2 linked regions of the Bradyrhizobium sp. AZCC 1610 genome follow. The protein of the gene in region 1 interacts with the protein of each later gene in a pairwise test. Links are inferred from orthologs where the notes say so. Each region holds a gene or a part of one and is shown on either strand. Other genes may lie near its edges.

Region 1 (15,308 bases):
TATGCCCCCGCATGGGGCGAAAGTTCCGCTTTCGTGCCGGTTTTGCTGCGTGGCAGTTGCGCAACGCTCGGTCGATTTCGTCAACTTCTCCCCGTGCGAACGCCACAAATCACGGTATTGTCACGGATAGCCATTGCGGCCCCGATTAGCGAATTCTTGATAGTCGGGTGTCAGCATGGTTGGCTGTGTGGGATGGGCTAAGGTCGCGGGGATTCGAGAAACTGTGATTCGCACGGTGCGTATTTGAGTTACGGTGCGTATTTGAGTTAGGGTCTTTTCTGGTACGGAATTTGCTCTATCTACCTTGAGGTCCGGTGTGAGTGCCGGAATGGGTCGATCGGGTAACGGATCGAACGGCGGACGGAGACAGGAATGAGTAAGGTTGGCACGAGCGACTCCAAGAACACGCTGTATTGCTCGTTCTGTGGAAAGAGCCAGCACGAAGTCCGCAAACTCATCGCGGGTCCTACCGTATTCATCTGCGACGAGTGCGTCGAACTCTGCATGGACATCATCCGCGAGGAGAACAAGTCTTCGCTGGTGAAGTCGCGCGACGGCATCCCGACGCCGAAGGAAATCTGCAAGGTGCTGGACGATTACGTGATCGGCCAGAGCCATGCCAAGAAGGTGCTCTCGGTCGCCGTTCACAACCACTACAAGCGGCTCAATCACCAGACCAAGCACAACGACGTCGAACTTGCGAAGTCGAACATCCTGCTGATCGGTCCGACCGGTTCGGGCAAGACGCTGCTGGCGCAGACGCTGGCGCGCATTCTCGACGTGCCGTTCACGATGGCGGATGCGACGACGCTGACCGAAGCCGGCTATGTCGGCGAGGACGTCGAGAACATCATCCTGAAGCTGTTGCAGTCGGCCGACTACAATGTCGAGCGCGCGCAGCGCGGCATCGTCTATATCGACGAAATCGACAAGATCAGCCGCAAGTCCGACAATCCGTCGATCACCCGCGACGTGTCGGGTGAGGGCGTGCAGCAGGCGCTGCTGAAGATCATGGAAGGCACGGTCGCCTCCGTGCCTCCGCAGGGCGGCCGCAAGCATCCGCAGCAGGAGTTCCTGCAGGTCGACACCACCAACATCCTGTTCATCTGCGGCGGCGCTTTCTCAGGGCTGGAGAAGATCATCTCCGCGCGCGGGCGTTCGACCTCGATCGGCTTCGCCGCCCAGGTTCTGGCGCCCGAAGATCGCCGCACCGGTGAAATCTTCCGCCACGTCGAGCCGGAAGACCTCCTGAAGTACGGCCTGATCCCGGAATTCGTCGGCCGTCTGCCTGTGGTCGCGACGCTGGAGGATCTCGACGAGGCCTCGCTGAAGAAGATCCTGACCGATCCGAAGAACGCGCTGGTGAAACAATACCAGCGGCTGTTCGAAATGGAGAACATCGAGCTCACCTTCGCCGACGAGGCGCTTGGCGCAGTCGCCCGCAGGGCGATCGAGCGCAAGACCGGCGCGCGCGGCCTGCGTTCGATCCTCGAAAGCATCCTGCTCGAGACCATGTTCGATCTGCCGGGTCTGGAAGGCGTCGAAGAGGTCGTGATCTCGCGCGAAGTGGTCGAGGGAACCGCCCGTCCGCTCTACATCTACGCGGACCGTTCGGACCGGGCCGTCGAAAGCAGCGCCAGCGCCTGATACCGTCAGGCCGCCAGAACTCACTACTTCCAATAGCGCGGCTGTCGGACCTTCCGGCAGCCGTTGTAGTGTAAGCGTTTTTCGCGCGTCTGACCCGCAATTTGCGGTCATTTTCCGTGACTTGACACCCCCATACCCGATAGCCACCTTATGTTTATGGTGGCGGAAATCACGTTCGAGATTCGTCGCAAAATCATCCGGCGAGAGGCGGCAGCGAAGGCGGCCGAGTGACCCGGAACTCCCGGCGCCTTGTGGCGGTTGCGCAAGCGATGCGGACTGCGTGCAAGGGGGCAAAACAAAAGGAATAGGCCATGACGACTCCAAAAACCCGGCCAACCATCGTTCTCGGCGAAAGCCATTCGTATCCGGTGCTGCCGCTCCGCGACATCGTCGTTTTTCCGCACATGATCGTGCCGCTGTTCGTCGGCCGCGAGAAATCGATCCGCGCCCTCGAAGAGGTGATGAAGAACGACGCGCTGATCCTGCTCGCGACGCAGAAGAACGCGTCTGACGATGATCCAAGCCCGGATTCGATCTATGAGGTCGGCACCCTCGCCAGCGTGCTGCAGCTCCTGAAGCTTCCCGACGGCACCGTGAAGGTGCTGGTCGAAGGGCTTGAGCGCGCGCGCGTGCAGAAATATTCCGACCGCAGCGAATATTACGAGGCGACCGCGGTTGCGCTTGCCGACACCGACGCCAATTCGGTCGAAGCCGAAGCCCTGGCGCGTTCGGTCGTGTCCGACTTCGAAAGCTATGTGAAGCTGAACAAGAAGATCTCCGCCGAAGTCGTCGGCGTGGTTCAGGCGATCACTGACTTCGCCAAGCTGAGCGATCAGGTCGCGCAGCATCTGGCCGTCAAGATCGCCGATCGCCAGGGTATCCTGGAGACGTTGTCCGTCACGCAGCGCCTGGAGAAGGTGCTGGGCCTGATGGAGAGCGAGATCTCGGTGCTGCAGGTCGAGAAGCGCATCCGCTCGCGCGTCAAGCGCCAGATGGAGAAGACCCAGCGCGAATACTATCTGAACGAGCAGATGAAGGCGATCCAGAAGGAGCTCGGCGACGACGAAGGTCGCGACGAGCTGGCCGATCTGGAAGAGAAGATTGTCAAGACCAAGCTTTCCAAGGAAGCGCGGGAGAAGGCGCAGCACGAGTTGAAGAAGCTGCGCCAGATGTCGCCGATGTCCGCGGAAGCAACCGTCGTGCGCAACTATCTCGACTGGCTGCTGTCGATCCCGTGGAACAAGAAGTCCAAGGTCAAGAAGGACCTCGAGGCGGCGCAGGCCGTGCTGGACAACGACCATTACGGGCTCGAGAAGGTCAAGGACCGCATCGTCGAGTATCTCGCGGTGCAGTCGCGCGCCAACAAGCTGACCGGACCGATCCTGTGCCTGGTCGGACCTCCCGGCGTCGGCAAGACCTCGCTCGGCAAGTCGATCGCGAGGGCGACCGGCCGCGAGTTCGTGCGCGTCTCGCTCGGCGGCGTGCGCGACGAGGCCGAGATTCGCGGTCACCGCCGCACCTATATCGGCTCGATGCCCGGCAAGGTCATCCAGTCGATGCGCAAGGCGAAGACCTCGAATCCGCTGTTCCTGCTGGACGAGATCGACAAGATGGGCGCCGATTTCCGCGGCGATCCGTCGTCGGCGCTGCTCGAGGTGCTGGACCCCGAGCAAAATGCGACCTTCAACGACCACTATCTGGAGGTCGACTACGATCTGTCGAATGTCATGTTCATCACGACCGCGAATACGCTGAATATTCCCGGGCCCCTGATGGACCGCATGGAGATCATCCGGATCGCCGGCTACACCGAGAACGAGAAGGTCGAGATCGCGCGCAAGCACCTGATCCCGAACGCCATCTCCAAGCATGGCCTCGATTCCAAGGAATGGTCGATCGACGATGACGCCTTGTTGCTGATGATCCGCCGCTATACCCGCGAAGCGGGCGTGCGTAATTTGGAGCGTGAGCTTTCCACACTCGCCCGCAAGGCGGTGAAGGAGCTGATGATCTCCAAGAAGAAGTCGGTCAAGGTCACCGAGAAGACTCTCGAAGAGTTCCTCGGCGTGCCGAAGTACCGCTACGGCGAGATCGAGAGCGAACCGCAGGTCGGTATCGTCACAGGCCTCGCCTGGACCGATGTCGGCGGCGAGCTGCTGACGATCGAAGGCGTCATGATGCCCGGCAAGGGCAAGATGACGGTCACGGGCAATCTGCGCGACGTGATGAAGGAGTCGATCTCGGCGGCGGCGTCTTATGTCCGCTCGCGGGCGATCAACTACGGCGTCGAGCCGCCGCTGTTCGACAAGCGCGACATCCACGTCCACGTGCCGGAGGGGGCAACCCCGAAGGACGGACCGTCGGCGGGTGTGGCGATGGCAACCGCGATCATCTCGGTCATGACAGGCATCCCGGTCCGGCACGATGTCGCCATGACCGGCGAGATCACGTTGCGCGGTCGCGTGCTGCCGATCGGCGGTCTGAAGGAGAAGCTGTTGGCGGCCGCCCGCGGCGGCATCAAGACGGTGCTGATCCCCGAGGACAACGCCAAGGATCTCACGGAGATTTCCGATGCGATCAAGGGCGGCATGGACATCATCCCGGTCGCAAGGCTGGATGATGTCGTCGCCAAGGCGCTGGTCCGTGCGCCGGTGCCGATCGTCTGGGAAGAGGACACCAAGGTGCCGGTCAAGCCGGATGCCTCGGACGAAGCGGCCGGCGGCCTCACGGCCCACTGAGCCCGATCAGTCACCACTGATCAGTCTGTTGCGAAATGATAAAACGGCGCCTTCGGGCGCCGTTTTTGTTTTGCGCGGGTCGAAACTTCGATTTGGCAAGCGGCGTTGATGGCGATGGAAATCGACGGGCAATGCCATTGCGGACGGGTGACCTATCGGGCCGACATCGATCCCGAAAAAATATCGATCTGTCACTGCACCGATTGCCAGAACCTGACGGGCTCACCGTACCGGGTGACGGTAATCTGCTCCGAAGAACAGGTCCGCATGACGGGCGCGCCGGCGAAGATTTACGCGAAGACCGGCGACAACGGCCGCACGCGCCTCCAGCATTTTTGCGAGGGTTGTGGTTCCCCGCTGTTCACCAGCGGCGACGGCGGGCCGGACGACTGGGGCATCCGCTGGGGCAGCATCCGCCAGCGCGATCAGCTCAAGCCGGCGCGGCAAATCTGGTGCCGCTCGGCTGCGCCGTGGATCAACGATATCGGGGACTTGCCGGGACGGCCGGGCGACTAGTGCGACCGGACACCCGAGGTATCCAACCCTTGCATCAAAGGGGGCCGCAGGGCTAAACAGGCGGCTCAAGGGCGGCTAGCTCAGCTGGTTAGAGCATCTCGTTTACACCGAGAGGGTCGGCGGTTCGAATCCGTCGCCGCCTACCAGCCTTCGCGCTCACGCGCTACGGCTCGGCAAGCCAGCACAAGTGCGTGAGCGCGAAGGCTGTCGCGCCGAAGCTCGAAGAGCGAAGGCGGACTGTTTGAGAGTATCCGCACACATGGACGTCTCCCAAGGCCACGATCAAAACGCCGACCAGGTCGCTTACTGGAACGGTCCCGCCGGACAGCGCTGGGCGGAGCGGCAGGCGGCGCAGGACGTGCTGCTCAAGCCTGTCGCCGACCTTGTGATCGATCGGGCCAAGCTGAAGCCGGGCGAGCGCGTCATCGATGTCGGGTGCGGCAGCGGCGCCACGGCGATCGCATTCGCGCGAGAGGTCGCGCCGTCAGGCCATGTGCTCGGCGTCGACGTATCCGGCCCGATGCTGGAGCGGGCGCGGCAGAGCGCGCCAAAGGACCTTTCGATCGATTTCGTTCTGGCCGATGCGACCGTCTATCCGTTCGAGCCGGCCGGTTTCGATGTGCTGGCCTCGCGGTTCGGCGTGATGTTCTTCGCCGACCCCGCGCTGTCGTTCGCCAACATGCGGAAAGCGCTGCGGCCCTCGGGCCGGCTGGCGTTCGCCTGCTGGCGCGAGCCGCGCGAAAATCCGTTCTTCATGGCGCCGCTGCAGGCCGCCTACAAGCACGTGCCGAAGCTGCCGCAGCAGGGGCCGGAAGACCCCGGGCCGTTTGCGTTTGCCTCGGAGGCGCGTGTGCGCCGGATTCTCGATGCGGCGGGCTTCAAGGAAGTCCAGATGGAGCCGTGTCCGCTCTCGCTCGATGCTGCGATTGGCCGCGGCCTCGACGGCGCGGTGCAGGGCGCGCTCGAAATCGGCCCCGTCAGCCGCGCACTGGAGGGCCAGCCGGAGCATCTGCGCGTTGCCGCCGCCAATTCGATCCGCGAAGCACTGACACCGTTCGCAAAAGGCAATGCGGTGCTGCTGCCGGCGTCGGTCTGGATCGTGACGGCGCGGGCGTCGTAAGCTCGAACGAGCGCCCTCGCGCCACTCCGTCATTGCCAGATGCACGATGGCCTACGCGGCCTGTTCCATAATCCTGGCGGCTGCCCCATTCCAATTGAACGCCGGATCGCCACCGCCACGCCACCAAACCGCCTAACGAATCAACGACGCCTGTTGCAGTGGGCTGGCGGCGATGCGCATGGGTGCAGCAATGATGCGCTTGTCCAATCTATATCCAACTCCGGCCTGGACTGGGCTGATTATGGTCGCGCTGCTTTTGCTTGGCGCGATCGTCGTTCGAGTGACCACTGTGTCCGAACACAGGGAGGTCCGCACGCACACCGCTCCCGAGAACGGTGGCCGAGTCACCTTGGATATGGGTGTTGCAGACCTGCGTGGGTCGCTGCCGTAAGATAACTTGTTGGGACGGCAACGCGCGTCCGCCGTGCAATGGACGCGAGGAACGCTATTTGATCGTCGCGTGCACAGTAATTACCGACGTGCCAGAAGCCGTCGGTCCCTGACCCGTTGCCTTGATGGCAAAAGTATCGCTTCCCTTATATCTCGCCTTCGCCTTGTATTCGTAAGTAGTTATGTTGAGCTTTTTCAACTTGCCGTGTGCCGGCTTTTGTAAAATGTTCGAGCTACTTACCGTGCCACGCATCGTGATCGGAAATAGGCAACTTTGCCCGGACGCGACGCTAATGTCGCCGGTCGAGTTCTCGCCCCAATCCGCGAGTTCTACCAATTTTGGACAGTCAGGCGCGGCCAGCGCTGGAGATACGGACATTGAGCCTGCAGCTCCAGCGATAAGCGCCAAAGCGGCGACCTTGGACAACCGCATAGTAGACTTCCTCGTTTTCATGCAAAACGGGGATGCAGCTTTGCCGAAGTTGCTACGCCCGCTCTTCCCAAATCATGGCCAGATGCACGATGGTCTCCGCTGCCTTTTCCATGTCCTGGCGGCTCACCCATTCCAGCCGCGAGTGGAACGCGTGTTCGCCGGCGAAGATGTTGGGGCAGGGCAAGCCCATGAACGATAGCCGCGAGCCGTCGGTGCCGCCGCGGATCGAGCTTCGCACCGGTGTCAGCCCCGCGCGGCGGATCGCCTCGATGGCGTAGTCGATGGTCTCGGGGTGACGGTCGATCACCTGCTTCATGTTGCGGTATTGCGGCCTGACCTCCATCCGGTATGTTGAGCGCGGATAATCCTTCATTACGTCCCGGACGATGCCTTCGAGCAGGGCTTCTTTTTCCTTCAGGCCTTCATCGGTGAAATCGCGCACGATGAGGCCGATGGTAGCCTTTTCCAGCGCGCCGGAAATGCCGATCGGATGCAAAAAGCCTTCCTTGCCTTCAGTTGTCTCTGGCGAGCAGGTGTCCTTGGGTAGGCGGTCGATGATGGCCGCCGCGATCTTGATCGCGTGCTCCATCTTGCCCTTGGCAAAGCCCGGATGGGTCGAGACTCCTTCGATGGTGATGGTGGCGCCATCGGCCGAAAAGGTTTCGTCCTCGATATTGCCGGCGGTTTCGCCGTCCATCGTATAGGCGAAGTCGGCGCCGAGTTTCTTCAGGTCGACCTTGTCGACGCCGCGGCCGATCTCCTCGTCGGGCGTGAACAGGATCTTGATGCTGCCGTGCCTGATTTGCGGATTTTGAATCAGGAATCGGGCCGCATCCATGATCTCGGCGAGGCCGGCCTTGTTGTCGGCCCCCAGCAGCGTGGTACCGTCGGTCGTGATGATGTCGTGCCCGACCTGTTCAGTGAGCGCGGGATGATCGGCTGCGCGGATCACCTGCGTGGGATCAGCCGGCAGCACGATGTCGCCGCCGCGATAATTCTTCACGACCTGCGGCTTGACGTTGGCGCCCGTGCAATCTGGTGAAGTGTCCATGTGCGAGCAGAAGCAGATTACCGGCACTTGTCTGTCGGTGTTGGCCGGGATCGTCGCGTAGACATAGCCGTGCTCGTCGAGATGAGCGTCTGCGAGCCCCATCGCCTGCAGCTCCGAAGCCAGCAGGCGGCCCAGATTCTTCTGCTTCTCGGTGGAAGGGCAGGTCGGCGATGCCGGATCGGACTGGGTGTCGATCACGACATAGCGCAGGAAGCGCTCGGTGACATCGTGGGTGAAGGTGATGGGCGAGGCCAGCATGACGGTCCGGAAATGATGAGCAAGGGAACCGCTCTATAGCAGAAAAGCGCCATTCCGGGTCCCTGCCGGAATGACGTTTTTGGTGCGACCGGGAAGCGTCGGCTTAGACGGCTTCCTTGAGTTCCTTGGCCGCGCGGAAGGCGACCTTCTTGCTGGCCTTGATCTGGATCGGCTCGCCCGTGGCCGGGTTGCGCCCGGTGCGGGCGGCGCGCTTGCGGACCTGGAGGATGCCGAGCCCAACGATACGGATGCGCTCGCCCTTCTTCAGGTGTTTTGCGATCTTGCCGACCATGTCGGTCAGGATTGCCTCGGCGGCTTTCTTCGACAGGTCATGTTCCTCGGCCAGCGCTGCCGCCAGATGTTTGAGTGTGACGGTGGCTGGAGTCGCTGCTTTCTTCGCCATAGCTGGCCCTCCTCGTTGGTTGAATGGCTTTAAGCGCGTTTGAAACCGGTTCGCGCGGGAAACGCCTTGCGTGGTGACTTGAAACCCTGAGGATCCGGTCTGCTCAGAGCGGGGGAGGGTTTCAAGAAACCCAGACGTAGCAGGCCTTAAACGATTCGGGTGATCGCTGCCTACGCCGTTTTGCCTGAAAACAGGCCGTTATTTGCATCACAATCGCAGAAACCCCCGTCTGACGCGGGGATTCGCAACGTCCTTGACTAAGCGGGAGCGGGCCTTTATGCCCTCGGTTCTGCGCGGATCAGGATCTGATTACGGCATCCGCGGGAGTAGCTCAGTTGGTTAGAGCGCCGCCCTGTCACGGCGGAGGCCGCGGGTTCGAGTCCCGTCTCTCGCGCCATTATTTCAATGGCTTGACGCCGATCTCCTCACGATCAGCTGCAAACAAAAAGGCCGCCCGAGGGCGGCCGCTTTTATTTCAATTAAGTTGTTCGACTTAGCGGACCGTCGAGGTGTTCGCGCTGGTGACGACCACCGCCTTGCCGGCCTTCACAACTTGGGCAGTCTGGCTGTAATCCGAACCCGTCCGAGCCGAGATGCCGAAAGCGGCAACCGCGATGCCAGCCACAAGCGCGACAACCACGATCTTCAAGTGGGTGCTACGATCCGCTGAGTGAATGGAGTGGTTCATGTGATGCCTCCTGGACGCCTTTGACGTCCTGTGTTGGCCGTAGAAGTACGCCGCGTGTGTTTCAGGATGGTTTCGCGGTTTCGGCAAAATGGTTTCATTCGGCCGGATTTTGGCCGGATTTTCGCCGAGACATCCGTGATATAGATCACATAAAGGTGTTTGACCGACATCGATGCGGGCCGCGGGGACGCAGGCCGGGATCAAAACAAGCGGGCCGACACCCCGGCCGAATCCGGCGGCCGTGAGCAGCATGATCGCGGATGCCCGGTGCCCGCATGCTCGGTCTTGCGACCGTTTGCGCGATCGCAAAGGGCGGGATGAAAGCTGACCAGGAAGGAAGTGGCAGCCAGCCCGGCAACCATGGTGGTGAAGTCGGATGTCAGCATGCACGGCGCAAACGCCGGGCCGGTGAGTCCCGAAGTCACCGGGGGCCACAGCTCGGCAAGGACGAGCTCAAGGTGCTCCTCGACCAGATCGATCGCCTGACCGACACGGCTGCCCAAATGCTCGCGGACGAAAAGGATTTGAACTGAAATTCGGCACTTTGCGGCCCGACGTGCGTTGGTTGGGCAAGGCAAGGGCGAGGCAGGAACGCAACACTTTTTCGGGTTCTGCCGATGCGCCAAGGGCGGGCAAACGCCGTCAAGCCGGCTTGTCTTGCGCCCTCTGTTGCGCTGCGCTAAGCCAAGAATAATTCCAATCAACGAATCTGCGGTCGAAATCCGCAGGAAAAGGCACGGCCGATGAACGGCATCCTGCAGAATTACCTTCCACTTGTGGTGTTTATCGGGGTGGCGAGCCTGATCGGTCTGGCGCTCCTGATCGCCCCGTTCCTGGTCGCGTTCCAGCAGCCGGACCCGGAAAAGCTGTCCGCCTATGAATGCGGATTCAACGCTTTTGACGACGCCCGCATGAAGTTCGACGTCCGCTTCTACCTGGTCGCGATCCTCTTCATCATCTTCGACCTCGAAGTGGCATTCCTGTTCCCCTGGGCGGTTGCGTTCGGCAAGCTCGGCGCCACCGGCTTCTGGTCGATGATGGTGTTCCTCGCCGTCCTCACGGTCGGCTTTGCTTATGAGTGGAAGAAAGGCGCGCTCGAATGGGATTGAGCCCGACAGCCATAGGCTCTTCGCCTGATATCGCGCAGGCGCCGAAGGGCATTCTCGACCCCTCGACCGGCAAGCCGGTCGGAGCCAATGACCCGTTCTTCCTCGAGGTCAACCACGAACTGTCAGACAAGGGCTTCTTCGTTGCCGCCGCCGACGACCTGGTCACCTGGGCGCGCACGGGCTCCCTGATGTGGATGACGTTCGGTCTCGCCTGCTGCGCGGTCGAGATGATGCAGGTGTCGATGCCGCGCTACGACGTCGAGCGCTTCGGGTTTGCGCCGCGCGCCTCGCCACGGCAGTCCGACGTCATGATCGTGGCTGGCACGCTGACCAACAAGATGGCGCCGGCGCTGCGCAAGGTCTACGACCAGATGCCTGAGCCGCGCTACGTGATCTCGATGGGGTCGTGCGCCAATGGCGGCGGCTACTATCACTATTCCTATTCGGTCGTGCGCGGCTGCGACCGTATCGTGCCGGTCGACATCTACGTGCCCGGATGCCCGCCGACGGCGGAGGCGCTGCTCTACGGCATATTGCTGCTGCAGAAGAAGATCCGGCGCATCGGGACCATCGAACGCTAAGGTTTCAGGTAATGGACGACGGCAAGCTCGACGCCCTAGGGCAGACGATTGTTAGCGCGCTTGGCGGCGCGGCCAGCGCCCATGCGGTCGCGTTCAACCAGCTCACCGTCACGGTCGAGGCCGGCAAGATCGTCGAGGTCATGAAGCACCTGCGCGATGATCCCGCGCTGCGCTTCGTCAACATCACCGACGTGACCGCGGTCGACTATCCCGGCCGCGAGAAGCGTTTCGACGTGGTCTATCATCTGTTGTCGCCGACGCTGAACGAGCGCATCCGCATCCGCGCCGAGGCCGATGAGACCACGCAGGTGCCGTCGATCATCGACGTGTTTCCCGGCGCCGACTGGTTCGAGCGCGAGACGTATGACCTTTACGGCGTGATCTTCACCGGCCACCCCGACATGCGGCGGCTCCTGACAGATTACGGCTTCGACGGACACCCGCTGCGCAAGGATTTCCCGCTGACCGGCTTCGTCGAGGTGCGTTACGACGACCAGGAGAAGCGGGTGCTCTACGAGCCGGTCCGCCTCAACCAGGAATTCCGCAAATTCGATTTCCTCTCGCCCTGGGAAGGCGCGGACTATCCGCTGCCGGGCGATGAGAAGGCTGAGCCGAAGGCCTGACCATGAACGAACAACCGCAAAAGCTTCGTAACTTTACGATCAACTTTGGGCCACAGCATCCGGCGGCGCATGGCGTGCTGCGCCTCGTGCTGGAGCTCGACGGCGAAGTCGTCGAGCGGGTCGATCCGCATATCGGCCTCCTGCATCGCGGCACCGAAAAGCTGATCGAGCAGAAGACCTACCTGCAGGCGATCCCGTATTTCGACCGGCTCGATTACGTCGCGCCGATGAATCAGGAGCACGCCTTCTGTCTCGCCGCGGAAAAGCTGCTCGGCATTACCGTTCCGCGCCGCGGCCAGTTGATCCGCGTGCTCTACTGCGAGATCGGCCGTATCCTGTCACACCTGCTCAACGTCACCACGCAGGCGATGGACGTCGGCGCGCTGACCCCTCCGCTGTGGGGTTTTGAAGAGCGCGAAAAGCTGATGGTGTTTTATGAGCGCGCCTCCGGCTCGCGCATGCATGCGGCCTATTTCCGCGTCGGCGGCGTGCATCAGGACCTGCCGCCGAAACTGATCGACGATATCGAGGCGTGGTGCGATCCGTTCCTGCAGGTGGTGGCCGACCTCGAAACGCTGCTGACCGGTAACCGCATCTTCAAGCAGCGCAACGTCGACATCGGCGTGGTGACGCTGCAGCAGGCCTGGGAGTGGGGCTTCTCCGGCGTGATGGTGCGCGGCTCGGGCGCCGCCTGGGACCTGCGCAAGTCGCAGCCCTATGAGTGCTACGCCGAAATGGATTTCGACATTCCGATCGGCAAGAACGGCGACTGCTACGACCGCTACTGCATCCGCATGGAAGAGATGCGCCAGTCGGTGCGCATCATGAGGCAGTGCATCGCGAAACTGCGCGCGCCCGACGGGCAGGGCCCGGTCGTGGTCGAGGACAACAAGATCGCGCCGCCGCGCCGCGGCGAGATGAAGCGCTCGATGGAAGCGCTGATCCATCACTTCAAGCTCTACACCGAAGGCGTTCGCGTGCCGGCCGGCGAGGTCTACGCCGCGGTCGAGGCGCCCAAGGGCGAGTTCGGCGTCTATCTGGTTTCCGACGGCACCAACAAGCCCTACAAGTGCAAGATCCGCGCGCCGGGCTTTGCCCATCTGCAGGCGATGGACTTCATCTGCCGCGGCCATCTGCTCGCCGACGTCTCGGCGATTCTCGGCTCGCTCGACATCGTGTTCGGAGAGGTCGATCGGTGATGGCGCAGGCGCCCATCCAGTTTGACCGGGCTTCGGGCGCGCTCGTAGGTGCGAACACGTGGGAGCGTTTGGCCGCGGTTGCGCTGGTGCTGGGGTCGAAGGTGGCGTCGAATTTTTCGCACCGCGGCTACAATATGTGCGCCAATCTCTTGCGCACGACGCTGCCCGAGCGCGGCATCCAGATCAAACTCAATCCCGACGCCATCTTCGAGTTTCCCTATGGCGACGGCTACTGGAGCAAGCTGCTCAATCGAAGCTACAGCTACGAAGACGAGCTGGAGCTGTTGTTCCGCGATTCCGCCGACGTCGACTACACGCTGCTCGATTGCGGCGCCAACTACGGCTACTGGTCGGTCTTGGTGTCGAGCCAGCCGTTCGGTTCGCACAAGGCGATCGCGATCGAGCCGTCGGGGCAGAATTTTCCAAAGCTTGCCAACAACGCCAAGATCAACGGCAATCGTTTCGAGGCCGTGAAATGCGCGATCGGCGCGACACGCGGTACCGCACTGTTGTCCGGCACCAAGCATGAGGCGTTCAGCATCGCCGGCGACCAGTCGGATGGCGAGGAGGTGCCGGTCATCGCGCTCGATAATCTGCTGGATGACGGCAAGGTTACCCCCGGCGGCAAATATCTGATCAAGCTCGACGTCGAGGGCGTCGAGATCGAGGCGATGAAGGGCGGCGTGCGGCTGATGCAGGGTGACAGCGTGCTGCTGTGCGAGGAGCACGGCAACGATCCCCGACATACCGTGTCGCGCTACATCCTCGAACAGACTCCGCTGAAGCTGATCGTCTACGACCCGCGCAGCAATCGCCTTGAAACCGTGACCGACCTTTCGATTCTGGACCGGATCAAGGTTTCAACCCATGTCGGCTACAACGTGTTCGGCACCGCAAGCGCATTCTGGCTCGCCCGGATCGATGCGCTCAATGCGAAAGCCGCACGCCGCGTGCAATGAGAGACTGAACGATGTCCGTCCGCCGCCTCGCACCAAAGGAATTGCAGCCCGCGAGCTTCACGTTCTCGGAAGAGAACCTCGCCTGGGCCAAGGCGCAGATCGAAAAGTATCCGCCGGGTCGCCAGGCGTCCGCGGTGATCGCGATCCTGTGGCGCGTCCAGGAACAGCATGAGGGATGGGTTTCGGAAGCCGCGATCCGCGCCGTCGCCGACCTCCTGGAAATGCCCTACATCCGCGTGCTGGAAGTGGCGACCTTCTACACGATGTTTCAGCTCCAGCCGGTCGGCAAGAAGGCCCATGTGCAGGTCTGCGGCACCACGCCGTGCCGCCTGCGCGGCGCCGAGGACATCATCAAGGTGTGCCAGAGCCGCATCCATCACGATCCCTTCCATCTGTCGAAGGACGGCAATTTCAGCTGGGAAGAGGTCGAATGCCTCGGTGCCTGCGTGAACGCGCCGATGGTGCTGATCTGGAAAGACACCTACGAAGACCTGACCAGGGAAAGCTTTGGCAAGGTGCTGGACGGCTTTGCGTCCGGCAATCCGCCGAAGCCGGGACCGCAGATCGACCGTCAGTTCTCGGCGCCGGTGGGCGGGCCGACGACGCTGAAGGAAACCACATGACGTTCGGCGGCGCCTTGCTCGTGGACGGTCCGGCAAAGGGTAGCGTGATCGGCGTGCGCCGGGCTCGCCTGCATGCCGTCCAATCGTTGATCTGAGGAATTTCAAGTCATGCTCGACGACAAGGATCGCATCTTCAAGAACCTCTACGGCCTCCACGATTGGGGGCTTGAGGGCGCGCGCCGCCGTGGCGCGTGGGACGGCACCAAGGCGATCATCGACAAGGGCCGCGACTGGATCATTGCCGAGATGAAGGCCTCCGGCCTGCGCGGACGCGGCGGGGCGGGTTTTCCGACCGGCCTGAAATGGTCGTTCATGCCGAAGGAATCGACCGACGGGCGGCCGAGCTATCTCGTGGTCAATGCCGACGAGTCCGAGCCCGGCACCTGCAAGGACCGCGAGATCATGCGGCACGACCCGCATCTCCTGGTCGAGGGCTGTCTGCTGGCAAGCTTCGCGATGGGCGCGCATGCCTGCTACATCTATGTGCGCGGCGAGTTCATCCGGGAGCGGGAGCATCTGCAGGCCGCGATCGATCAGGCCTATGACGCAAAACTGGTCGGCAAGGACAACCTCAATGGCTGGCCGTTCGACATCTATGTCGCCCATGGCGCCGGCGCCTATATCTGCGGCGAGGAAACCGCGCTGCTGGAGAGCCTCGAGGGCAAGAAGGGCCAGCCGCGGCTGAAGCCGCCGTTCCCGGCCAATGTCGGCCTCTATGGCTGCCCGACCACCGTCAATAACGTCGAGTCCATCGCGGTTGCGCCTGACATCCTGCGGCGCGGCGCGGCGTGGTTCGCCGCGATCGGCCGGCCCAACAATGTCGGCACCAAGCTGTTTTGCATTTCCGGTCACGTCGAGCGGCCCTGCAACGTCGAAGAGGCGATGGGGATTCCGTTCCGCGAACTGATCGAGCGCCATTGCGGCGGCATTCGCGGCGGCTGGGGCAATCTGAAGGCCGTGATCCCCGGCG
Region 2 (15,171 bases), 100 kb from region 1 along the record:
ACGCTTTCGCTTTGCGCATCCTACGATTCTGCAGCAGGTCTACACCAGCCGGCTCTGCACCACCGCTGCCTGAATGAACGACGCAAACAATGGATGCGGCTCAAACGGGCGCGACTTCAGCTCGGGGTGGAACTGCACGCCGATGAACCAGGGATGGTCCTCGTATTCGACGATCTCCGGCAGCACGCCGTCGGGCGAAAGCCCCGAGAAGCGCAGGCCGTGCTGCTCGAGGCGGTCCTTGTACGCCGTGTTCACCTCGTAGCGGTGGCGGTGGCGCTCGGAAATCTCGGTCGCGCCGCCATAGACTGCCGAGACGCGGCTGCCGCGCTTCAGCGCCGCAGGATACGCGCCGAGGCGCATGGTGCCGCCGAGGTCGCCGGATTTCGAACGTTTCTCCAGTTCGTTGCCGCGCAGCCATTCCGTCATCAAGCCGACCAGCGGTTCGGGAGTGGGACCGAACTCGGTGGAGTTCGCTTCCTCGATGCCGACGAGATTGCGCGCGGCCTCGATCACCGCCATCTGCATGCCGAAGCAGATGCCGAAATACGGCACGTCGCGGACGCGCGCGAACTGCGCCGCGCGGATCTTGCCTTCCGCGCCGCGCTGGCCGAAGCCGCCCGGGACCAGGATGCCGTTGACGTGCTCGAGGAACGGCGCCGGGTCCTCGTTCTCGAACACTTCGCTCTCGATCCAGTCGAGATTGACCTTAACCTTGTTGGCGATGCCGCCATGAGAGAGCGCCTCGATCAGCGATTTATAGGCGTCCTTCATGCCGGTGTATTTGCCGACAATGGCAATGGTCACCGCGCCTTCCGGGTTGCGCACGCGTTCGTTGATGACGTTCCAGCTCTGCAGCGCCGGCGGAATCTTTGGCGTGATGCCGAACGCGGCCAGCACCTCATCGTCGAGGCCAGCGACGTGATAGGCCTCAGGCACAGCGTAGATATTGTCGACGTCCCTCGCCTCGATCACCGCACTTTCGCGCACGTTGCAGAACAGGCCGAGCTTGCGCCGCTCTTCCTTCGGGATTTCACGGTCGGTGCGGCACAGCAAAATATCCGGCTGGATGCCGATCGAACGCAGTTCCTTCACCGAATGCTGGGTCGGCTTGGTCTTGAGCTCGCCCGCGCTCGGAATGAACGGCAGCAGCGTCAGATGAATATAGACCGCATGGTCGCGCGGCAGCTCGTTCTTGAGCTGACGGATCGCTTCGAAGAACGGGAGGCCTTCGATGTCGCCGACGGTGCCGCCAATCTCGACCAGCACGAAATCGTATTCGTCGTTGCCCGAGAGCACGAATTCCTTGATTGCGTTGGTGACGTGCGGAACCACCTGAATAGTCGCGCCGAGATAATCGCCACGGCGTTCCTTGGTGATGATGTCCTGATAGATACGCCCGGTGGTGATGTTGTCGGCCTTGGTGGCCGGACGCCCCGTGAAGCGCTCGTAATGGCCGAGATCGAGATCGGTCTCGGCGCCGTCGTCGGTCACGAACACTTCGCCGTGCTGATACGGCGACATCGTTCCGGGATCGAGGTTGAGATAGGGGTCGAGTTTGCGGAGACGGACCTTGTACCCGCGAGCCTGCAGCAGGGCACCGAGTGCCGCCGAAGCCAGACCCTTTCCGAGCGAAGAAACCACGCCGCCGGTGATGAATATGTACCGCGCCATGGGATTCTACCTTTAAGGCCACTGCCCCGATTCGCCAAAACGAATCGCATGCGCGGGCAAACATTCCGCCGGGCTGTGGGTGACGTGAAATTTAGAGCGATATCAAAGCATTGATGGGAAGTTCTGATACAGGACGGTAGCGGCCGCCCTGCATAGCCACCCTGCTTTATTGCGAACGCGGCGCCTGCGGACCCGACTGGCCCTGCTGTTCATCCACCTTCTTAAGCGTATCGAGCACGCCGCCGGAGGTCGGTGGAGCGACCGGCGTCGCGCCGCCCGGCTGGGACTGCGTCGTCGGCGCGGGGCCGAGGATCGAGGCCGGCTTGCGATCGACGCCGGCGAGCCAGGCCAGTGCCATGCTGGTCAGGAAGAAAAGTCCCGCCAGGACCGCCGTCGTCCGCGTCAAGAGATTGGCGGTGCCGCGGCTCGACATAAAGCCGGCGCCGCCACCCATGCCGAGGCCGCCGCCTTCGGATTTCTGCAGCAGCACGGCGCCGATCAGCACCGAGACGATCATGAGGTGAACGACGATAATGACGGTCTGCATCTCAAAACCTTCCGTCACAAGCGAAGCGCGCCGGTCTTCGGCTGCACCAAGAGCTTGCGGGTTTTCCTGAAGTTGCGCGGTGTTACACGATCGGACGGGGCATTGTCACCCCCAACCGCCACCGTGGAGATAATTGCCGCAGGCGCGACGGCAAGGCTGTCCCCGGCTCTCGCGCGACGTTTGAATCCGGAGTTGAGGTCGCAGCAATTTCTCTTATAATAGACGGATGGATACTATAGTAGACGATCTCAGCGCCCGGCTCGCCCACCGCCTGCGGCTCGAGCGCGACAGCCGCGGCTGGTCGCTGGCGGATCTGGCCGAGCGCTCCGGGGTTTCCAAGGCGACCATCAGCAAGATCGAGCGCGCCGAGGTCAGCCCGACCGCGGTGGTGCTGGTTCGGCTCGCCAGCGCTTTCGATCTCACCCTCGCCGGCCTGATGCTGCGTGCCGAAGGCCAGGGTGGGCGTCTTTCGCGCGCCGCCGAGCAGCCGGTGTGGCGCGATCCCGAGACCGGCTATCTGCGCACGCAGGTGTTCAACCGCCCCGATCATCCCGTCGAGATCATCAAGGTCGAGATGCCGGCGAAACAGCGCGTGACGCTGCCCGCCTCATCCTACGCACACATCCGCCAGGTCCTCTGGGTGTTGTCGGGCGCGCTCATCCTGATCGATGGCGGCGAGCGCCACGAACTCGGCACCGGCGACTGCCTCGGATTCGGTCCGCCGGCGGAAGTGACGTTTGCCAACGAAAGCGCCGTGCCCTGCACTTACGTCATCGCCCTTGCCCGGAGCTAGCAGGCGATGGCGGAGATCGAAACCAGGCGTTCACCGTCCGACCCGGCGGATCCGGCAAACCTCACTCCCGCCGGCCACAATGGCGGTCCGCCGCTCGACGAGCACCGGCCTGAATGGGGCGACGGGGGAATCGGGAATTATTTCTACTGGAAAACGGCGCATCGCGCGGCCTGGAAAAACCCCTCGCCCGGCATCGTCGCATTTCGGATCAGGAAAGCCGAGCGCCTCGGCCTCACCTACGAAGAATACACGCTGGAAATTCTCGAACGCGGCCGTCACCTGCAGATCGAGGATGTCGAACGCATTGCGCAGATCAAGCGGGCGCGCTCCGCCCGCACCGTCAATCATCGAAAGTGACCATCGCGGAAATTCATCCTCATGTCGGATATCCAGATCAAAGCCCTTAGCCCTTCGCCCGAAATCAGCGCGATGCTTAGTGAAATCCTGATCGAAACCGTGGCGAATGGCGGCTCGGTCAGCTTCATGCATCCGCTGTCACGGGCGGCGGCCGAGGCTTTCTGGCGCGACTCGCTCGCCGCTGCCGGCCGGGGTGAGCGGATCGTTCTCGGCGCATTTGATGGTGAGAGCCTGATCGGGACCGTGACGCTCTTGCTCGACCTTCCGCCGAACCAGCCGCATCGTGCGGAGATCGCGAAGATGATGACGCGCGTCAGTCACCGCCACCGCGGGATCGCCACGGCGCTGCTGCGCGAGGCCGAGCGGCTGGCGATCGCGCGCGGGCGCTGGCTATTGGTGCTCGATACCGCCGAAGACGAAGGCGCGGCAGGGCTGTACGAGCGGATGGGATTCAAGCTGACTGGGCTAATACCGGACTATGCTGTGAAACCGCACGGCGGGCTCACCGGCACGCTGATCTACTGGAAGCGGCTGCAGCAGGGCGTGCCCGCCCTGAGCGAGAGCTCACTTCGCTCGAAAACGCCCTAGCATGCCTCGGCAATCGCCAGAAAATCCGTCGCTTTCAGGCTGGCGCCACCGACCAGTGCGCCGTTGACGTCGGCAACTGCCATCAATTCCGCCGCGTTGGAGGGCTTGACCGAACCGCCATACAGAATCCGGATCTTGCTCCCTTCAGCCTTAAATCGGCTGGTGAGAACGCCGCGGATAAAGCGATGAACTTGCTCGACATCTCCAGGTGTCGGCGTCAGCCCGGTGCCGATCGCCCAGACCGGCTCATAGGCCACCACCAGATTGGCCGCCGTAGCGCCATCCGGCAACGAGCCCGCGAGCTGCCCGCCACAGACTTCCAGCGTCTGGCCGGCATCGCGTTGCTTCTGCGTCTCGCCGATGCAGACGATCGCCGAAAGCCCCGCCCGCCAGGCCGCTTCCGCCTTCTTCCGGACCAGCGCATCGGTCTCGCCATGGTCAGCACGCCGCTCCGAATGCCCGACGATGATGGCGCTGGCGCCGGCATCCGCCAGCATTTCCGCCGAGAGATCGCCGGTGTGGGCGCCCGAGGCCTTTGGATGGCAATCCTGGGCCCCGACGGCGAGTTTTGAACCGAGCGCCTTGTCGGCGAAACCGGCAATCAGGGCTGCCGGGGGGCAAACCAGCAGGTCGGCCTTGCCGGCCAGCGCGCCTGCGCCGGCGATCATAGCTTCGAACTCGGCCAGGGAAGATTTCAGGCCGTTCATTTTCCAGTTGCCGGCGATCAGCGGCCGGATGGCGTCGGTCATGTCAATTATCCCGCAAATGTCAGCGTTATAGATGCGCTAGCAGAGGCACGCCGCCAGTTCCAGATACCGTCGGACGGTCCCGCCGCCATAAACCGCTTCAATTAGCCCATGCGGGCGAGGTTGCGGGGGGGCTGCGGCCACTTTATGATGCGTTTTCAACTCGGTGACGCTTTGTTGCGGTTTTCGGTCCCGGATCGAATTCCCTAGGGCACGACCCGGTTCCCCTCTCCTGCAAAAAACAAGTTGGACCCATGCTTCGAGGAATTCGGAAAGCCTCATCAAACTGGCTCGGCAAGATTGTCATGGCCACCGTGATGGGCGTTTTGATTGTCAGTTTCGCAGTTTGGGGCATTGCCGACATCTTCAAGGGGTTCGGCCAGTCGTCGCTCGCCAAGATCGGCAAGACCGAGATTTCGACCGAGCAGTTCCGCCAGATCTACACGGAAAAGCTGCAGCAGCTCGGCCGTCGTTTCGGCCGTCCGCTGACCTCGGAACAGGCCCGCGCCTTCGGGCTCGACCGGCAGGTGCTGCAACAGACCATCGCCGAAGCCGCGCTGGACGAGGAAGCCCGGCGCATGGGGCTTGCCCAGTCCCAGGATGAGACCATGCGGCTCATCTACAACGACCCCAATTTCCAAGGATTGGGCGGCAAGTTCGACGCGCAGCGCTTCCAGGCCACGATCCGGCAGTTCGGCTACACCGAGCAACGCTATCTCGCCGAGCAGCGGCGCGTCGGGCTGCGGCGCCAGATCGCCGGCACCGTCTCGGCCGGGGTGGAGCCGTCGAAGGTCCTGATCGACGCCATGACCCGTTTTCAGAACGAACAGCGCTCGATCGAATACGTCAAACTCGACGCCGCGCAGGCCGGCACGATCGACCCGCCCTCGCCCGAGGCGCTGGCCGCCTATTTCGAGGAGCGCAAGACCCAGTTCCGGGCACCCGAATATCGCAAACTGTCCTTTGTGGTGATCAGCCCCGAAGAGATCGGCAAGTGGACCGAGGTCTCCGACGAGGACGCGAAGAAAATCTTCGAGCAGCGCCGCGACCAGCTCGGGACGCCGGAAAAGCGCGAAGTGTCGCAGATGTTTTTTCCGAACGAAGGCGAGGCGCTGGCCGCGCGCGGCCGCATCACCTCGGGAACGTCGTTCGACGACGTCGCGAAGGAACGCAATCTCAATCTGGCCGACGTCGATCTCGGCATGATCGCAAAGAGCGCGATCATCGATCCGGCGATTGCGGATGCGGCGTTCTCGCTGCCATCTGGCGAAGTCAGCCAGCCGGTGCAAGGGCGGTTCGGCGTGGCGCTGGTCAAGGTCGGCAAGATCGAACCGGGCGTGACGCCGACCTATGAAAGCGTCGCCGCCCAGGTAAAGAAGGAAATCGCGACCGAACGCGCGCGCGCCAAGGTCAGCGAAATCCAGAACAAGATGGAAGACGAGCGCAGCGGCGGCGCCAATGTGGTGGAGGCTTCGCAGAAGCTCGGCCTGACCGCCGTCACGATCGACGCCGTCGACCGCTCCGGCCGCACGCCCGACGGCCAGCCGGTGGCGAATATCCCGCGCGGCCTCGACGTCGTCTCGCAGGCCTTCAACAGCGATGTCGGCGTGGATAACGAACCGATCCAGTTTGCCGGCGGCTATGTCTGGTACGACGTGCTCGGCGTCACGCCCTCGCGCGAGCGCCCGCTCGACGAGGTCCGCAGCCAGGTCGAGGCGAAATGGCGCGAAGACCAGATTTCGAACAAGCTGCGCGCGAAAGCAACCGAGATGGTACAGAAGGTCGAGCAAGGCGGCACGCTCGCGGCCGAAGCGGCTGCGGTCGGATCGAAGGTCGAGACCGCGACCGGTTTCCGCCGCGACGTCTCGCTTCCAGGCGTACCTTCCGCCGCCATCACGGCCGCGTTTCGGACCGCCAAGGACGGCGTCGGGCAGACGCCGGGCACAGGTGGCAGCGAGTGGATCGTGTTCCGCGTTACCGATGTGACCGTGCCGCCGGTCGACACCGCCTCCGAAGAACTGAAGAAACTGAAGGAGACGCTGCAGCGCAGTCTGACCGACGAACAGGTCGCGCAATACGTGACGAAGATCGAATCCGAGATCGGCACCTCCATCAACCAGGCCGCCTTCGCGCAGGTGACGGGCGCTAACAACTGAGCATGATCGCGGGATAACCTGAAGTTTGCAGCCGGTCATGCTTCAAGACGACACCCAATCCTGAAAGCCCAAGCGATGGACGACCTCAAATCTATCATCGGAAAAGTCGCCACCGGCGCGACGCTGTCACGTGAAGAGGCGTCCTCCGCCTTCGACAGCATGATGTCCGGCGAGGCCACGCCCTCGCAGATGGGCGGGCTGTTGATGGCGCTGCGGGTCCGCGGTGAAACCGTCGACGAGATCACCGGCGCGGTGGCGGCGATGCGCAGCAAGATGCTGCGGGTCAACGCGCCCGCGGACGCGGTCGACGTGGTCGGCACCGGCGGCGACGGCTCCGGTTCGGTCAACGTCTCGACCTGCGCGGCATTCATCGTCGCGGGCGCCGGCGTACCCGTCGCCAAGCATGGCAACCGCGCGCTGTCGTCGCGCTCGGGCGCGGCCGATGTACTGGCTTCTCTCGGCGTCAAGATCGACCTCACGCCTGAGCAGGTCGGCCGCTGTGTGGCCGAGGCCGGCATCGGCTTCATGTTCGCGCCTGCGCATCATCCGGCCATGAAGAACGTCGGCCCGACCCGGGTCGAGCTCGCCACCCGCACGATCTTCAACCTGCTTGGCCCGCTCTCCAATCCGGCCGGCGTGAAGCGGCAGATGGTCGGCGTGTTCTCCCGGCACTGGGTGCAGCCCTTGGCGCAGGTGCTGAAAAATCTCGGCTCCGAATCTGTGTGGGTCGTGCACGGCTCCGACGGACTCGATGAAATCACCCTCACTGGCCCGAGCTTCGTCGCCAGCCTCGACAACGGCAAGATCAGCACATTCGAGGTGACGCCGGAGGATGCAGGCCTCACCTGCTGCAGCGGCGACGCGCTTAGGGGCGGCGACGCGGACACCAACGCGGTGGCGCTCTCGAGCGTGCTCAACGGCAAGCCCAGCCCCTATCGCGACGTCGCGCTGTTGAACGCCGCGGCAACGTTGATCGTGGCCGGCCGCGCCAAGGACCTCAAGGACGGCGTCGCGATCGGCGCCAAATCGCTCGACAGCGGCGCGGCGGCGGCGCGGCTGAAACACCTGATCGCGGTCTCACGCGGCTGATCCGAGGGGCGCCAGAGATGTCCGATATCCTGACGAAGATCGAAGCCTACAAGCGCGAGGAGATTGCCGCCGCCAAGCGGGCGTATCCGCTGTCCGAGGTCGAAGCCCGCGCCAAAGCGGCATCGCCGCCGCGTGGCTTCGTGTGTGCGATCCGGGAAAAGCTTTCGCGTGGTGACTATGCACTGATCGCGGAAGTGAAGAAGGCATCGCCCTCGAAGGGACTGATCCGCGCCGATTTCGACCCGCCGGCGCTGGCAAAGGCTTATGAAGCTGGCGGCGCGGCGTGCCTGTCGGTGCTGACCGACACGCCCTCGTTCCAGGGCCATCTCGACTTCATGGTCGCGGCGCGCGCGGCCACCAACTTGCCGGTGCTGCGCAAGGACTTTTTGTTCGACACCTATCAGGTGGTGGAATCCCGCGCCCATAACGCGGACTGCATCCTGATCATCATGGCCGCGCTCGACGACGCCACCGCCAAGGATCTCGAGGACGCCGCGATCGCGCTTGGGATGGATGTGCTGATCGAAATCCACGATCGCACCGAGCTCGACCGCGCGCTAAAACTTCGCTCGCCGATGATCGGCGTCAACAACCGCAACTTAAGGACCTTCGAAACCACGCTGGCGACCAGCGAGGCGCTGGCGCCGCTGATCCCGCGTGATCGCCTGATGGTCGGCGAAAGCGGCATCTTTGCGCCTGCGGACCTCGCCCGCCTCGAGCGCGTCGGCATGTCGACCTTCCTGGTCGGCGAAAGCCTGATGCGGCAGGCCGATGTGACGGCAGCGACCCGCGCGCTGCTGACGCGCGCCGATGGCTCGCGTGCGACCGGGACCGGCTAGCAGATGGCCGGCAAGGCTTCCAACAACAAGGCTGGCTCCGCCCTCACCCATATCGATGCGTCGGGCGAAGCGCGGATGGTCGACGTCTCAGCCAAGGCAGCGACCGAGCGCACGGCCGTGGCCGAGGGACGCGTGGTCATGGGCAAGGCGACGCTTGATCTGATCGTCTCCGGCAATGCCAGGAAGGGCGACGTGCTGGGGGCCGCCCGCATTGCCGGCATCATGGCGGCCAAGCGCACATCGGAACTGATCCCGCTGTGCCACCCGCTGGCGCTGTCCAAGGTGACGCTCGACATCACGCCCGACAAAAAATTGCCCGGCTGCATCGTCCGCGCCACCGTCAAGGTCACCGGCCCGACCGGGGTCGAGATGGAAGCGCTGACCGCAGTGTCGGTCGCGTGTCTTACGATCTACGACATGATCAAGGCGGTCGAGCGCGGCGTTCGCATCGAAGGCATCCATCTCGTCGAGAAGATCGGCGGCAAGTCCGGCCATTATCGCGCGGAGCGGTGAGCCTGACGGCAGCGTCGCAATTGTCACGTCTGTGTGACCGGCGCGGTGCGGAATGCGCTACCGCTTGCAGGGTTGTCTTCTTCGGGACCTTCACAAGGAGGAATCCGATGTCGATCTACAGGCTTGTTGGCGCGGCGGCTGCGTTGGCCGTGATATCCGCACCTGCCATGACACCTGCCATGGCACAGGAGGTGATCTCCGAACCCGGCTATTGCGCGTTCTTCTATCCAAACGCCAACTGCCAGAATAAAGGTCCGGGCAATCCCTACACCGATCCGCGGCGGTTCAACCAGAACTACGTGATGCCGGATGGCTCGCCGACAGCCGGTGTCGTCGTGAGGAAGCGCGCACGCACATCCGCGACACGCATGCAGTGATCCGCCGATCCCGCAATCGATCGGCGGACCGCCCGCATCGGGTCCGCCGATTTTTTTGCACGATCGCGCCCAGCCGGTTCCATGGTCGAACGATGTTCCCTGTGGTTGCCGACGGCCCCCTCCGCCACCCGGCTAACCATTCATTAACCAGACTTCCTAACGTCAATTCCATCTCGGCGCGGTATCGAAGTCGTGGGCCGAGGGTTGGGAGAACTCCGCTTCCGGAAGTTCATTTCTCGGCAGCGATCGCGTTCAATGGCTTCAACCGGCACCACCTCATTTCGGATTGCGTCCGCCTTCCGCGGCGGTCCGATCCGCTGGTTGATCCTGGGCGGCACGCTCCTGATCGCCGCCATCGCCATCGGCGCGACCATCATGGCCGGAAATTTCCGCGAGCGCGCGCTGCGCAACAGCGAACGCGAGCTGGAAAACACCGTGCTGCTGCTCGCCCGCCATTTCGACCAGCAGCTCGAAGACTTCCAGGTCGTGCAGAAGGACATGATCGCCTTCATGCGTTCCAGCGGCATCGCGACCGTGGAGAATTACAAGCGGCGGATGTCCGGCCATGACATCCATCTGATGCTGAAATCCAAGATCGAGGCGCTGTCCTATGTCGGCGGCATCAACATCTTCGACGCCGAGGGCAACCTGATCAACGCATCGATCGCCTGGCCGGCGCCGCCGGTCAACTCGGCGGACCGCGCCTTCTTCAAGACCTTCAAGTCCGGCGCGCAATCGCCGGAGATGCTGGTCGAGCCGGTCTATAGCCGCATCACCGGCGCCTGGACCACGGTGATCGCGCGCAAGATCACCGGGCCGAAAGGCGAATTCCTCGGCGTCATCGGCCGCGGCATCGAACCCGTCAATTTCGAAAAGTTCTTCACAACCGTAGCGCTCGGACCCGGCGCCACCATCGCCATGCACCACAGCGACGGCACGCTGCTGGCCCGTTACCCGCATGTGGCGGATATAATCGGCAAGAACTTCAAGAGCGGCCCGGCCGCCCAGCGGCAGATCTTCGAGCAGCCCCGCAGCACTTCGCGCCTCACCAGCCCGATCGACCGCGAGGACCGGCTGATCTCGTCGCGCGCGCTGACGAATTTTCCGCTTCTGATCATCGCTTCGACCACGACATCGGCCGCACTGGCCGACTGGCGCGAGCAGATCGGAATCCTGATCACGATCGCCGGACTTTCCGTGCTGGCGATTGCCGCCCTGCTGCTTCTTGTCGTCCGCAAGCTTTCGCACCAGCACCGCGCGTCCAAGCAGCGGCTGTCGCTGGAAAAGCAGCGCCTCGACACCGCCGTCAGCAACATGACGCAAGGCCTGCTGCTGTTCGATGCGAAGCAGAATCTCATCATCTGCAACAAGCGATATCTCGATATGTACGGCCTCTCGGCCGACGTGGTGAAGCCCGGTTGCAGCTTCCGCGAGGTGATCGCCCACCGCAAGGAAACCGGCTCGTTCGTCGGCGACATCGATCATTACCTCGAGCTGGTGCTGCGCGACATCTCGCACCGCAACGTCATGGTGATATCGACGCCCGACGGACGTTCGATCCAGATCGTCAACGAGCCGGTGCCGGACGGCGGATGGCTGGCGACCCATGAAGATATCACCGAGCGCCGCCGCGCCGAGGAGCGCATCACCCACCTCGCCCATTACGACGCGCTGACCGACCTGCCGAACCGCGCGCTGTTCCACGAACGGCTCAAGCGCGAATTGTCCCACGCCGCGCCGGACCGGCAACTGGCGGTGCTCTATATCGACATCGACGAATTCAAGAGCGTCAACGATTCGCTCGGCCACATGATCGGCGACGAGCTTTTGAAATCGGTCGCGTCGAGCCTCGCTGCTTGCGCGCGGAAAACCGATTTCGTGGCCCGGCTCGGCGGCGACGAGTTCGCCATCGTCCAGACCGGGATCGAGGATACCGACGACGTGATGAAGCTCGTCAGCCGCATCTTCGAGGCGATCCGCATCCCCTATCAGTGCCTCGGCCATCAGGTGACCACCGACGCCAGTATCAGCATCGCGCTGGCGCCGCGCGACGGTTCCGATATCGACCAGATCCTGAAGAACGCGGATCTGGCGATGTACGCGGCCAAGGCCGCCGGCCGCCGCACCTATCGCTTCTTCGAAACGGAAATGGAGGCCGAGGTCCGCGCCCGCCGCAGCCTGGAAATGGACCTGCGCCAGGCGCTCGTCGACGGCGGCTTCGAGGTCTACTACCAGCCCTGCCTCGACCTGCAGACCAATGCGATCACCGGCTGCGAGGCGCTGGTGCGCTGGCGCCATCCGCAGCGCGGCATGATTTCGCCCGCCGAGTTCGTGCCCCTTGCCGAGGACACCGGCCTGATCAACCAGCTCGGCGAGTGGGTGCTGACCACTGCCTGCAAGGAAGCGGTGAGCTGGCCCGGCACTATCAGGCTCGCGGTCAACGTCTCGCCGGTTCAATTCAGGAGCGGCATGCTGGCGCTGAAGGTGATGGCGGCGCTGGCGGCATCCGGCCTCGCCGCCAGCCGCCTGGAGCTCGAGATCACCGAAGCCGTGCTCATCCGCGACGACGAGGCGGCGCTGGCCGTTCTGCACGACCTCCGGGCCATCGGGGTTCGTATTGCACTCGACGATTTCGGCACCGGCTATTCCTCGCTGAGCTATCTGCAGCGTTTTCCGTTCGACAAGATTAAGATCGACCGCTGCTTCATCACCGACATCGCCGAGCCGGAAGGATCGTCCAGCATCGTGCAGGCCGTGGTGACCATCGCCGCCGACCGCCACATGACGACGACGGCCGAAGGCGTCGAGACAGAGCAGCAGCGCGACTTGCTGCGCGAACTCGGCTGTTCGGAAATGCAGGGCTACCTGTTCAGCCCGCCGAAGCCGGCGGCGGAGATCAGGCCGCTGCTGTTTGCGGACCGGCAGGGACCCGCGGCGGTGCGCCCGAGCCGCGCCCGCAGACGCAAGCCGGTTGTGCGGACGGCGTAGGATTTTCGAAGCGACGCTGCTTGTTGCCGTCATTGCGAGCCAAGCGAAGCAATCCATCGCGCGGCATATGCTTGACGAAATCATGGATTGCTTCGCTTCGCTCGCAATGACGTGGAGAGTTCTTCGATTCAATTTTCAAGCAGCCGACCAGATGCGCGTCCGCATTCCCGCGGCGCGTTTCGCCCGAGTTGTGCGAAAACCTTTCGCCCATGAGAGGGCGCAGGGAATGCCGGGTGCTTTGCTGCACCCGCGGTCTCGTGTGCAAGATGCACTCAAGAATGCGCACACGAGCATACAGGTACAGCCGGAGCAGCCCGGCATTCCCCGCGCAATGGTTTGACGGCTTATGCCGTGATCTCCCCGGAGACGAATTCCTCTTGCCTCCGTCGCTGGCGGATTGACGGTTCGCATTGCCCGGTTGAGCTTTGCAAACCTCCGCCAACTTGACGCCAGCCACGGGCGCCAGAACCACACGGTTTTGCCGTACGCAGCTTCCTCCGCCAAAAACTTCAACCAGCCAAGTGCCGGCCAACCGAAGATCTGGCGGAAGCGTTTAAGCGCCGTTCGTCTGCGCGCGATGTTCGCTCACGGAAGCCCGCCCTGCGAACACGTCCACGCGCCTGACGCTGCCGCGTCCACCGCAACCCGCCCCAACGTTCGTGACGATGGCCAACGCCCCTCTTCTCGGGACGGGATGGCGGGAGTTGTAGGGGTGATTTGGGTCAGTGGCGAAGCGGAATATTTTTACAACCGAGACTGGACGGGGCAAATCACCTTGAAGTTGTTACTGAAAATCGCGCAAACGCGCACGCCAAATCAGCTCGTAGCCCACACATCGAAGCGCGCCATCTCATGCTTCAGCGGTATTATTAGATGCCCTTACCGCAGCAAGTAGGCCCGCATGAGCGCAGCAATATGCGGCGATAAAGTAAGGCCCCCGATGTCGATTCGCTCATCCGGGCTACGCTTGCTCCGCGAGGTCAAGAAGAAGGCGGACTGAGAGGAGCCCGCGACGGCTTTGATCGCGAACGCGCAGGCCGCACGGGACTGTTGCAATCGGCTTTCGCTTCAACGGCCAGCGCCTCTTGCATTGTAAAAGCAAACACGACCGGCTGCGTAAATGTCAGGCGTGATTGACGAATCGTCGATGAAAAGGGCGAAAACGGTTGAGCTTGGCGAACAGCCGCCAACGCCGCCTCATTGAGTTCATTGAAGCAGGATGGCCTTGTGATTTTGCTGTCCAAGAGACGCCCGGTCGAATCGATCGTGAACGTGATGAAGGCCTGCCCGATTTCATGTCGCGCTATCGCGCCTGGCGGATACTTCTTTTGCTTCTCGATTTGCGCGCTAACCGACAGGCCGTATTCCATTTGCGGGGTAGCCTGGGCATGGGCCGGAATCCGGCAACTGATGAAAACGAAAACTACAAAACAGACGCGAAGCATTGCCTACCTTTTGCAGCGCCTTCAGCGCCGTGGATGACCTGTCTCGAAACACCCGCGCGTCTCTCGAGGTATTCGTATCAGACTATTAGCCTAAGTATTCCCACTTGGCAGGCTTTAATTACGGTCTGGTGCATTCGACTGGCCTTTCTCCCACAGATTGTATTCCATGGACGCGACGACATCGCTGAAGCGATCAGTTTGCGCGCCTCGCTGACGTGAGCCGGCAAAATCTGCGGCTGAGTAGCCCGTATGCGCGCAGCGATATGCGGGCATAAATTAACCCAGATGTCGCGCTCATCTGGGCTACGCTTGGTCTCAACGGTCGCACCGCCGATACCGGTTGTGACCTCACCTCGTCTCACAGCCCGCCGAGATCGGAGGGGAATACAACGAAGCCGATTTCCGATCAGCCCCCCGTTAGGGGGTTGCGGCAAAAAAATTCATTTGGTGTGCAGCCGAATTGGATGAGGCCGGTTAGCGGCGGGAATCTCTTTCGGCCTGTGCTCTCTTGTTCGCCTGTGACACCCGTCCAATTGTTGACCGCGGGAGTTTGATACTTCGTCGGCGACTCGGAATCGCCTTCATGCCTTCATGGGAAGTTGGCTGATTTGTCGGGCGGGAGAATTGCTGTGCCCTCCGAAGAGAAAGCGCTCGCCGAGCCGCTTCTCCCAGTTCCCTCCTCGCCTCAAATTTTTGGAGACGTGCGAGCTCCTTGTTAACCCGCTTCAGGGCAGCCACGAAAACCTGCTTACGATGGAGAGAATGCTCGGCAGTCCCCGAAACGCTTTGGCCTCGCGGCTCGGCGGTGCCTTTGCTGATCCGACGCCGCTGGAAGGCGAGCGTACGCTCCCTGTCCCGGAGCTTTCTGAGCGATGATTTCAGGTTTTCAAGTGTCGCGCGATCCGCATCACCAATTTCGGGGTGATGAGAGGTCTGTATGAGCGCTTTCTCATCGTGATTCAAGATACTTAGCTCGAACTTGCAGGGTGCAGACATTTGACATCTCATACGTGCAATTCGTTGCCTCGCCGTCGCTGCGCTAGCCAACTTTGCCAATCATAT

What was found.
Region 2: the proteins of pepT (region 1) and tpiA interact in binary tests that used the Escherichia coli proteins (3 or more experiments, as listed by UniProt). The link is inferred for Bradyrhizobium sp. AZCC 1610 from one-to-one orthologs.

The regions. Positions count from the first base shown.
Region 1 is NZ_JAZHRR010000001.1:3,611,004-3,626,311, reverse strand. Bases 6,026-8,993 are described here. They hold pepT (peptidase T), read right to left. Parts: upstream 8,154-8,993; coding sequence 6,897-8,153; downstream 6,026-6,896. Other genes in these bases: V1279_RS17930 (HU family DNA-binding protein), read right to left, coding at 8,257-8,556; V1279_RS17940 (hypothetical protein), read right to left, coding at 6,467-6,844. Outside these bases: ATP-dependent Clp protease ATP-binding subunit ClpX, read left to right, coding at 373-1,647; lon (endopeptidase La), read left to right, coding at 1,959-4,385; V1279_RS17955 (GFA family protein), read left to right, coding at 4,500-4,901; V1279_RS17945 (class I SAM-dependent methyltransferase), read left to right, coding at 5,161-6,021; V1279_RS17920 (hypothetical protein), read right to left, coding at 9,050-9,244; V1279_RS17915 (hypothetical protein), read left to right, coding at 9,505-9,777; V1279_RS17910 (NADH-quinone oxidoreductase subunit A), read left to right, coding at 9,988-10,353; V1279_RS17905 (NuoB/complex I 20 kDa subunit family protein), read left to right, coding at 10,344-10,934; V1279_RS17900 (NADH-quinone oxidoreductase subunit C), read left to right, coding at 10,946-11,557; V1279_RS17895 (NADH-quinone oxidoreductase subunit D), read left to right, coding at 11,560-12,756; V1279_RS17890 (FkbM family methyltransferase), read left to right, coding at 12,756-13,715; NADH-quinone oxidoreductase subunit NuoE, read left to right, coding at 13,727-14,338; NADH-quinone oxidoreductase subunit NuoF, read left to right, coding at 14,447-15,308. UniProt on the Escherichia coli protein: Cleaves the N-terminal amino acid of tripeptides.
Region 2 is NZ_JAZHRR010000001.1:3,510,476-3,525,646, forward strand. Bases 2,830-5,660 are described here. They hold tpiA (triose-phosphate isomerase), read right to left. Parts: upstream 4,706-5,660; coding sequence 3,953-4,705; downstream 2,830-3,952. Other genes in these bases: V1279_RS17415 (helix-turn-helix domain-containing protein), read left to right, coding at 2,830-3,011; V1279_RS17420 (hypothetical protein), read left to right, coding at 3,018-3,368; V1279_RS17425 (GNAT family N-acetyltransferase), read left to right, coding at 3,390-3,956; V1279_RS17435 (peptidylprolyl isomerase), read left to right, coding at 4,957-5,660. Outside these bases: V1279_RS17405 (CTP synthase), read right to left, coding at 40-1,671; preprotein translocase subunit SecG, read right to left, coding at 1,838-2,218; more of V1279_RS17415, read left to right, coding at 2,445-2,829; more of V1279_RS17435, read left to right, coding at 5,661-6,858; trpD (anthranilate phosphoribosyltransferase), read left to right, coding at 6,934-7,947; indole-3-glycerol phosphate synthase TrpC, read left to right, coding at 7,965-8,786; cyclic pyranopterin monophosphate synthase MoaC, read left to right, coding at 8,790-9,299; V1279_RS17455 (hypothetical protein), read left to right, coding at 9,407-9,676; V1279_RS17460 (bifunctional diguanylate cyclase/phosphodiesterase), read left to right, coding at 9,932-12,664; V1279_RS37875 (energy transducer TonB), read right to left, coding at 13,645-14,109. UniProt on the Escherichia coli protein: Involved in the gluconeogenesis. Catalyzes stereospecifically the conversion of dihydroxyacetone phosphate (DHAP) to D-glyceraldehyde-3-phosphate (G3P).